2 regions of the Janthinobacterium sp. GW823-FHT03B06 genome follow, and region 1 is predicted to be linked to the other one. Evidence: predicted binding sites of a transcription regulator. Region 1 holds the regulator's gene; the other holds the start of a gene.
The links. The regulator FNR, encoded in region 1, switches genes on or off when oxygen is low (the NO sensors DNR and NnrR bind a similar motif). The targets are predictions, from matches to a motif close to TTGATNNNNATCAA.
Positions count from the first base shown of each region.

Region 2: AC1RBA_RS18445 (universal stress protein) is a predicted target of FNR. The motif match lies at 2,318-2,331, and genes of this name have one in related genera.

Region 1 is NZ_JBXAJE010000003.1:722,056-727,118, forward strand. Features, by position in the region: gene AC1RBA_RS14325 (response regulator) at 1-3,008, opposite strand, end outside; gene fnr (fumarate/nitrate reduction transcriptional regulator Fnr) at 3,248-4,006, shown strand; gene AC1RBA_RS14335 (FixH family protein) at 4,133-4,657, opposite strand; gene ccoG (cytochrome c oxidase accessory protein CcoG) at 4,804-5,063, opposite strand, start outside.
Region 2 is NZ_JBXAJE010000005.1:226,346-231,408, reverse strand. Features, by position in the region: gene AC1RBA_RS18465 (hypothetical protein) at 1-342, shown strand, start outside; gene AC1RBA_RS18460 (VOC family protein) at 426-842, shown strand; gene AC1RBA_RS18455 (TraR/DksA family transcriptional regulator) at 951-1,331, shown strand; gene phbB (acetoacetyl-CoA reductase) at 1,500-2,246, opposite strand; gene AC1RBA_RS18445 (universal stress protein) at 2,415-3,281, shown strand; gene AC1RBA_RS18440 (hypothetical protein) at 3,303-3,662, opposite strand; gene AC1RBA_RS18435 (glycine zipper domain-containing protein) at 3,859-4,413, opposite strand; gene AC1RBA_RS18430 (amino acid ABC transporter ATP-binding protein) at 4,519-5,063, opposite strand, start outside.

The DNA of each region.
Region 1 (5,063 bases):
TGCGCCAGCAGCGCTGGCACCTCGTCGAGGCGGCCCGCATCGATGGCTTCCTCGGTGGCGAACGCGGTGCGGATCAGGCGTTTCGTGCCCAGGGTGCCGACGGAGCCGCGCACGCTGTGCAGGATGCGCGCCACGTCGCTGTGGCGGCCTGCCTGCAAGGCTGTTTCGGCATCGCGCATGGGCGTCATGCCCTTGTTCAGCGCGTCTTCCACCATGCGCCGCAGCACGCCGCGCCCCTTCGCGTCGCGCCCCATCACGCGCATCAGCGGCGCCATGGAAAACACTTCCTCATCGGCGACGGGCGCCGGCCCCGCCGTCTGCACTGGCGGGCGCTTGGGCAGGTGGCGCAGGATGACTTCCATCATCTCTTCCACCACCACGGGCTTGGCGATGAAATCGCTGATGCCGGCCGTCATGCAGCGCTCGCGCTCGGACGCCAGCACGCCGGCCGTCATGGCGATCACGGGCAGGCTCAAGCGTAGTTCCGTGCGGATGATGTGGGTGGCGCTGAAGCCGTCCATGACGGGCATCTGCATGTCCATCAGCACGATGTCGTAGCGCAGCGCTTCCGTGCGCAGCCGTTCCACGGCTTGCAGGCCGTCGCCCACCACGTCGAGGGTGGCGCCCATGTGTTCGAGGATGCCGCGCGCCACGGCCTGGTTCAAATGGTTGTCTTCCACCAGCAGGAAATGCACGCCGGCCAGTTCCGTGCCCAGCGGCTGCTGCAGCATGCGCTGCTCGCCGCCGTCGTGCTTGGTAATCAGCGCCTGGTGCAGGGCGTCGAACAGGCTCGAGCCCGTGATGGGCTTCATCAGCACGACGTCGGCCTCGGCCGCGCTGGAGATTTCCTCGAGGTGGTTGCGGGCGAAGGCGTTGACCATCACCACGATGGGCTGGCGCTGGCCGCTGGCTGCCTGGCGGATGGCCTTGGCCGTGGCCAGGCCGTCCATCACGGGCATGTGCCAGTCGGCCAGCACCACGTCGTACGGCTGCTGCTGCGCCAGGCGCTCACGGTACAGTTCGATAGCGGCAAAGCCGGAGTCCACTTCGTCGGCCAGCCAGCCCCACGCCTCGATCAGCTTGACGATCAGTTCGCGCGTGGTGCGGTTGTCGTCGGCCACCAGCAGGCGCAGCTGGCCCAGGGTGGGCGTGCGCCGCGTTTCGGCCGGCTGCGCCAGCATCTCGAACGGCACGCTGAACCAGAAGCGGCTGCCTTTGCCTTCGCTGCTGGCGACGGCGATGTCGCCGCCCATCATGTGGATCAGCTGTTTGCTGATGGCCAAGCCCAGGCCCGTGCCGCCGAAGCGCCGCGTGATGCTCTGGTCGCCCTGCGAAAACGCGGCAAACAGCTGCTGTTGCTGCAACTCCGTCATGCCGATGCCCGTGTCGCGCACTTCGAAGCGCAGCCAGGCGCGGCCCTTGTCTTTCTCTGCCAGGCTGACGGCCACCACCACTTCGCCGCTCTCGGTAAACTTGATGGCGTTGCCGGCCAGGTTGACGAGAATTTGCTGCAGCCGCTGGGCGTCGCCCATGAGGCGGCGCGGCACGTCGGGCTCGACGGCAATCGCCAGTTCCAGCTCCTTTTCGCCCGCGTTCATCGTCATCGTCGTGGCCAGCGTGTTCATGACCTCGTCGAGGTCGAATTCGACGGGCGACAATTCCATGCGGCGTGCCTCGATCTTCGAATAATCGAGCACGTCGTTGAGGATGCCCAGCAGCGACTGGCCCGCCACGCGCACCATGGTCAGATACTTGCGCTGTTCCGTATCGAGCTTGGTATTGCCCAGCAAATACACCATGCCCAGCACGGCATTGAGGGGCGTGCGGATTTCATGGCTCATGTTGGCCACGAAATCGCTCTTCGCGCGGTTGGCCGCCTCGGCCCGGTCGCGCTCCTGTTCCAGCTCCGCCGCGCGCGATTCGAGCTCCTGCTGCAAGCGGTCGCGCTCGCTCATCAGGCCGTTGAATGCTTCCGTCAGCTCGCCGATCTCGTCGCGCTGCTGCACGGGCACGGGAGTGAAACGGCTGCCGCTGGTGCGCAGCGCCTGCAGGGTGTCGCGCAGGCGCACCAGGGGCGAGAGCAGGCGCACGGTGACCCAGCCCAGCACGGCTGCGGCCAGCAGCGAGGCGAGGATGCTCCACAGCACCAACCGGTACAGCACGCCGTCGAACGGTTCGAAGGCGTCGTCGAGGGGCAGCGAGGCGGCCAGCAGCCAATTTACGGATTTCAGGCGCTTGAAGCTGTTGACGGCCGTGATGCCGCGGCTGTTGGTGCTGACCATGGTGCCTTCGCCATCGTCCTTCAGCAGCCGGGTGGTCGTCAGGTTGGCGTTCGGCAGGCGCGGCTGCAGCAAACGGCTGGTGTCGGGATGCAGCACATAGCGCGGCACGGCGCCGCGCGTGAGGACGAAGTAATAGCCGCTCTTGCCGATCTTTTCCGAGCGCAACCTCCCCAGCAGGTTATCCTTGTACAGGCGCAGCACGCCGATCACCACGCCGGCCACCTGGCCATCGGCGCCCAGCACGGGCGCGACCATCTGCACGATGGGCATGCCGCTCGATTTGCCCAGCATCGGCTCGGTGATCATGGGCTGGCGCGTGCGCAGCACGGTCTGGAAATACTCGCGCTCGGCGACGTTGATGCCGGCGCGCCCCGCCACTTCCGGCATGTCGGCCACGACGGCGCCGTGCGCGTCGAGCACCAGCACGTCGTCGAACAGCACCAGCATCGAGCGGCGCGAATAGTATTCGCGCAATTGGGCGGGCTGGGTGATCAGTTCTGGCGGCTGCTGCCGGGCCGTCAGGGTGACGATCTGCAGCAGCATGCCCAGCTTGTCGTCGAGCTCGGCGGCGGTGCGGCTGATCAGGGACGACTGCTGGCTCAACAGTACCTTGGTGAAATCGTCGCGCATGTGCTGCACCTGGATCATGGTGACCAGCGCGATCATGGCGATCGAGGTCAGGCTGGTGGCCAGCGCGACTTTTGCTTTGATGCCGAGAGGCTTCATGATTTCCTTTTCAGTACCGGGCGGCACAGGCGGCAGATAATGCTGTCAGGAATTTTCCTATCAATACCCCAGCTTGGCAAGCGCCGCCACGCAAATTGCCCTCTCCGCATGGGCTTTTGACGATGTTGCCATATAATTAAAGTCGGAACGTCGTTTATTCAGCGAAATTGCGGTGAAATTGGCACACGGCAACCCTGTATGCAGTAAACTTGTTGTTGCATTTTCTAAAAGGTACCGACATGACTGAAGCGCTACTCACTCCAACCTCGCCCACAGTGACCGTGGAAGCGTTGCGTGCGCGATGCTCGACCTGCAGCATGCATCAATTGTGTCTGCCGATGGGCCTCGACGTGGGCGACATGGACAGACTGGACCAGATCATCGGCCGCCGCCGCAAGATCGTGCGCGGCGCTTCGCTGTTCCGCATCGGCGACTCGTTCCAGAACCTGTATGCGATCCGTCTGGGCCACTTCAAGACCTACCAGATCAATCCGGGCGGCGAAGAGCAGGTGACGGGTTTCCAGATGGCGGGCGAACTGCTGGGCATGGACGCCATCAGCGCCGACCGCCACCACTGTAATGCGGTGGCGCTGGAAGACAGCGAAGTGTGTGAAATCCCGTTTTCCAGCCTGGAACAATTGCTGGGTAATATGCCGACCCTGCTGCGCCATTTCCACCGCATGATGAGCCAGGAAATCACGCGCGAGCAAAGTGTCATGCTGTTGCTGGGCAACATGCAGGCGACGCAGCGTTTTGCCGCCTTTATCGTCAACCTGGCGTCGCGCTATGAAGCGCGCGGCTATTCGGCCAGCAAATTTCAGTTGCGCATGTCGCGCGAGGAAATCGGCAACTACCTGGGCCTGACCATCGAAAGCGTCAGCCGTTTATTGTCGAAATTCAAGAAGGAAGGCTGGCTGCGCGTCTCCAACCGCGAGATCGAGATCTTGCAGCCGGCCAAGCTGAAAGCCATTACGGCCGGTACCGACGTCTGCAAGTAACAGCACCGTCAAAACCTACTGCGCGTCGTGCTTTGCGGCCTGCGATGCTCGCTGTGCTATAGCACAGCTGTGCTTCTCAGCCACAAATCACTGCCGCTCGCTACGGTTTTTTCCCGGCGCTGTACGTTATAGCTCTTCATCCGCGTGCAGCGCGATGCTGCGTTGCACGGGCCAGGTCCAGATGCCGGACAGGCGCCACTCGCGTTTGTCGTTTTCCACCAGCACTTGCCAGCGGCTGCGCTCGAGCATCGGCAGCGCCACGGAAAAATTGCCGGCCGCATCGGGCTGCACCAGCAGCTTGATATCCTTTTCCGGCAGGGTCGCATGCGCCAGGTGCAGCTGCAAAGGCCCCTGGTACGCCTTGCCGAAGCTGTGCACGGAGCCGCTCAGGCGCGCTGCAGCGACGTCATACGACAGGGTCGTATCCATGGCCAGGTCGCTGGCGATCGTGTCGCGCTTCAAATCCTGGTTGATCGCCTTGCCCTGCTTGTAATAGTCGCCCACCACCAGCGCATCGGGCTGCGTAAACGCGATATAGCCCATGAAGCTGCCGACGACCACGGACAGGCCGGGACCGATCATCAGCAGCCATGGCCAGCGGTGTTTGTACCACGGGGCAACGGGAGGTTGCAGTTTCAGACTGTCGGACATTGTGTTCTCCTTGGGGGCGGACCCTTTGGGTCCGCCCCCAGCTTTTGCTTCCGGGTTGAAAATCAAGTGACCCTAACGCATGATTGATGATACCCCTACGGCGAAATAACGGGGTCGGACCCGGAGGGGCCGACCCCAAATCAACATCACCGCGGCACGATGAACACCGCGCTTTCGCGCACATGCAGCGACGGGTCGTCCAGCGAGTGCAATTCGATCGCAATCTTGTTCGAGCCCTTCTCGCCGACGCCGTGCGGCACGCGCAGGCGGATCGGCCAGCCCAGCGTTTCCGTCGGCTGCAAGGTCACTTCGTCGCGCGTCAGCAAGGTCAGACCCGGCAAGCCGGATGCGCTGATTTTGAAATGCTGGCTTTGCTCGGACGTGTTCATGATCTGCAGGCGGTAGA
Region 2 (5,063 bases), on a different contig from region 1:
GCCATCCGCAAGCGCGCCAGCCAGGGAGAAAACGGCATCAGCCACAGCCAGGCACAAGCCGTCTTCGCCCTGGAAGTAGCCTTGCGCCAACAAGCCAACCAGCTGTATGCCGATGCTGCCGGCCATACGGTAATGGGCCTGGAAACGGCGCAGCGCCAGCTCAGCGGCCTGCTCGACACGGTGCGCCTGCGCATCGCCCGCAACGACGATGTGCGGCACTGGATCAGCCTGTCGACGAGTTTGTTACATCTGGGCAGTGCCGTCCTGGCCGGCAATCCCGAGCGCATCCTCAGCACGCTGGGCAAGGTGCGTGAGCGGCTGCAAGAGATGGCGCCGGACTGATTGAAATCGGCCGGCGAGCGCCTATACTGGGACGTCCCCGCCTGGCAATCGTGCCTGCGGGGCGATTGCCAGAGGAGACCAACATGCGTATCGAACCGTATTTGCAATTCAATGGAAACTGCGCGCAAGCGCTGGAATACTACCGGCAGCACCTGCATGGCACGGACCTGTGCCTGATGCCGTATCGCGGCACGCCGATGCAGGAGCAAGTCAAGGAAGACTGGTATGACAAGATCATGCACGGCTCCGTGCAGCTGGGTCCCACCATGCTGATGGGCTCGGACGGCGGCTGCGACGAGGGTGCCAAGGGCATGAGCGGCAGCTCGATCTGCCTGACCGTCGACACGCCGGAGGAGGCGGAACGGGCCTTCGCCGCGCTGGCGCGTGACGGCGCCATCCAGATGCCCATGGAAGAAACGTTTTGGGCCAAACGCTTCGGCATGCTGAAAGACCAGTTCGGCGTGGCCTGGATGGTCAACTGCCTGAAAGAGCCAGCATAGAACGGCCCGCGCCTGCCTGCGCCGCGTCAAACGCGGCGCGGGTAGTAGCGCAAGCAGAAGCGCCCATCCTGGACTACCATAGAGGAGAGACTCCTATCGGGGACAGCCATGAATGGATTGCCGCAAGACCAGCTACAGCGCCTGCAAGGCGTGCTGGAGCAACGCAAGCTGGCGTTGCTGGAACAGATAGAGAACGAAGCGGCCGAAGCGGACGCGCGCGCCTCGCTGCTCAATGAAATCGAAGCCTCGCCGGCCGACAACGCCAGCGTGCGCACCTTGAACGCCCTCGTCAGCGAAGCGGCCGAGCACAATCAGGCGCAACTGGCCATCATCAAGCATGCGCTGGCCAAGTTCGCCGACGGCAGCTACGGCCTGTGCGACAACTGCGGCGAAGCCATCGGCCTGTCGCGCCTGAACGCCCGCCCCGAAGCGCGCCTGTGCATCGATTGCCAGACCCGGCTGGAAAAGGCACGGCGCTCCATACCATGACCCTAGCTTAACGGCGGCACGACAACAAAGGGCAAGGCATCGCTGCCCTGCCCCCTGTTTTCCAGCGTAATTACCATGCTGCCTGCCGTCCTCCGCCAGCGTCTATGCGCCGGCTGGGTGGATGGGTCTCCTCTACTGCCATTGCCTCTATGCAAGCTGTACGCTTGCTTAACTCATGTGCTGTCCGCCATTGATGGCGATGTTGGCGCCCGTGACGAATGCCGCCTCGTCGGACGCCAGGTAAGCGACCAGGGCCGCCACCTCGTCCGGCTCGCCCAGGCGGCCCAGGGGGATTTGCGGCAGGATCTTCGTTTCCAGGATATCGGCCGGCACGGCCGTCACCATCTGCGTGCGCAGGTAGCCGGGCGACACCGTGTTAACGGTGATGCCGTGGCGCGCCACTTCCAGCGCCAGCGCCTTGCTGAAGCCATGCACACCGGCCTTGGCGGCCGCGTAGTTGCACTGGCCAAACGCGCCCTTCTGGCCATTGACGGACGAGATATTGATGATGCGTCCCCATTTCTTTTCCAGCATGGGTTCCAGCACCTGCTTGCTCATGTTGAACAGGCTGTCGAGATTGGTCCGCATCACCTCGGACCAGTGCGGCAACTCCATCTTGCGCATGCTCTGGTCGCGCGTGATGCCGGCGTTATTGACCAGCACATCGATGCGGCCGAACTGCGCCAGCACCTTGCCGACGGCTTCGCTGCAGGCAGCAAAGTCCGTCACGTCAAGGGCCAGCGGGTGAAAATAATACTGCTGCGCCTGCTGCTCGTCGAGCCAGCTTTCCACCCGCGTGTTGCCCGGCGTATGCGCCGCCACGACGGCAAAGCCCGCCGCATGCAGGCGCCGGCACAAGGCCGTGCCCAGACCGCCCATGCCGCCCGTGACCAGCGCTACCTTTTGTTCCTTCATGACTGTCTCTCCCCGCTTGTTATGGTTGTTCTGCGTGGCATCAAGTGTAGGAGCAGTTTTTATTGCCAGCCTTGCGCCAGATCAAGTGCCCAGCCTGGTGCAGTCGTGCGCGGCCGGCGCCCCGGACTGTGCCAGAATGGCCGCTACTGCACAGCGAGAGGACAGGCCATGACGTACAAGACCGTATTGCTCCACATCGACGACAGCGCCGGGCGCGCCGCCCGCATCGAAGCGGCGGCCAGCATCGCCCAGGCGTGCGGCGGCCACCTGACGGGCGTGGCGCTGACGGGCGTGTCGCGCCTGCTGTACCAGCACCAGCCCGACCTCGATGCGGACCCGAACCTGAGCTTGCATCTGAATTTCCTGCGCGACCGCGCCACGCGCGCCCTCGACGGTTTCGAGCAACAGGTGCGCGCGGCAGGCGTCGCCTCGTTCGAACAGCGCGTGCTCGACGACGAGGCGGCGGGCGGCATCAGCCTGCTTGCCCGCTATGCGGACCTGGTCGTCATCAGCCAATACAATGCCAAGGATAAATCGCCGTCCGTGATGCGCGACTTTCCCGCCTATGTGCTGCTGCATTCGGGCCGGCCCGTGCTGATCGTGCCGTATGCGCCGCCGCTGCCCCTGCTGGCGCCGCCGGCAGCGGCGCGCAATGTGCTCATTTCCTGGAACGCCAGCAAGGAAGCAAGCCGCGCCGTGACCGCCGCGCTGCCCCTGCTGCAGCGCGCCGGGCAAGTCCACGTGGCCATCTTCGACGCCCAGGTGCATGCGGCCGAGCACGGCGAACAGCCGGGCGCGGAACTGGTGCACTACCTGGCGCGCCACGGCGTGGAAGCGCGGCTGCATTTGCTCGATGGGGGTGGCGTGCGGCGCGGCGATATCGGCGAGGCGCTGCTGTCGCAGGCCGCCGACCTGTCGGTCGACTTGCTGGTGATGGGAGCGTATGGCCATTCGCGCCTGCGCGAAACCATCCTCGGCGGCGTCACGCGCACGATTCTGCAGAGCATGACGATCCCCGTGCTGATGGCGCACTAGGCCTATGCTAAAACGGTCGGGCTAGCCGCCCTGCCAGGGCTGGCTGCGGATCTTTGCCACCTGGCGCTGCGCCAGCCACTGCCACAGCTGCAGCGCGTCGTCCTGCGGCAGGGCCGACATGTGGCGCGGACTGGCCAGGGCAATTTCGCAATCGCGGTCCGACCATTCCTCGAAAGTGACTTCGCCTCCGCTAGCGACTTCGACCTGATACATCAAGCCATCGTCGTAGCCAAAGCGCAACAAGACGGCGGCCGGGCTGCCGTCCGGCGTGACGGCGCCGCCGCGGTACACCTCGGCCAGCGCATCGGCCAGCTGTGCCGGTGAGGGCGCGCAGATGTCGCGCCCATCGGCCCGTGTCAGAATGAACCATGCCTGTGTCATGACGCGCCCTCCTATCCATACTCGTTAGCATGCGAGGCAAGTACTACGGGCAGTCACCTTGGTCCAGTGTCACTTCGGGCGCGCGGAAACTATCCCTGTCGGCATTGTTTACCAATAATTACTCATACTAACAAGGATCATACCTAAATTTCGTGCAGCGCGGAATTTATGCATATGGCACCACAGAGGCGTTGATTCACGCCACCAGCACGGGAATGCTGAGCGGATCGAAGTCATGCCAGTCGCCATTGGCGATCGTGCCTTCCGCTTCCTCGATATGCTCGGCGCCCAGCCGGTGCAGTGTCTCGAGCGCCCGTTCGCGCTCTTCGAGGCCGCCCAGCGCCACGGCGATCAGCATGCCCGGATGGCGCGGCTGGCGGTGGTTTTCGCCATGTTTCTCGGGCTCGCCCGCCTCCTTCATCTTGTTGAAACTGTAGAGTGAGCCCACATGGGCGCCCACCAGCGCGCCAACCACCGGCCCCAGCGGCCCCGTCGCCAGGGTGGTGGCCGCGCCGATGCCGGCACCGACGGCGGCACCGACGGCCACGCCCTCGACCACGCCTTCCGGCGTCTCCTTGGCGCCCGGCGAGACGTCGCGGTCGCCGCCAAGCGCATGCAAATCATGCTGGCCCGGCTGGTTGACAAAGAAGGCGCTGATGCGGCTGTCAGGAAAACCCGCCTGGTTCAGGGCGGCGCGCGCGGCGTCTATCTGCTCCTGCAACTGAAAATGACCTGCGATGATGCGTGACATGATACGGCCCTCCTGGTCGGCTGCGGGCGCCCCGTGCGCCACTCCGATAGCGTGCGCCCGACAACGCCAAGATACCGTTCGCTTGCGCACACAGCCCAGAAATCCTCAGGCCGGTGCCCCATATGGGCTGCGGATATCGGACAGGAATTGCTGTGCGCGCACATGTTGCGGCCGCGCAAAGAAATCGTCGGGCGTGGCCCGTTCCAGCACTTGCCCGTGGTCCATGAACCAGACGCGGTCCGCCACTTCGCGCGCGAAACCCATCTCGTGCGTCACGCACACCATCGTCATGCCGCCGTGCGCCAGGTCGCGCATCACGTGCAGCACCTCGCCCACCATTTCCGGGTCCAGCGCGCTGGTCGGCTCGTCGAACAGCATCAGCGGCGGCTGCATGGCCAGCGCGCGGGCAATCGCCACCCGCTGCTGCTGCCCGCCCGACAAGGCCGCCGGCATGGCGCGCGCCTTGTGCGCCAGGCCCACGCGCTCCAGCAGGGCCAGCGCCCGCTCCTCGGCTTCGCGCCGGGTGAGGCCGCGCAGGCGCTGCGGCGCCAGCGCGCAATTGTCCAGCACGGACAAATGGGGAAACAGGTTGAATTGCTGGAACACAAAACCGATATGCGAGCGGAAGGCATTCACGTCCAGCCCCGGCG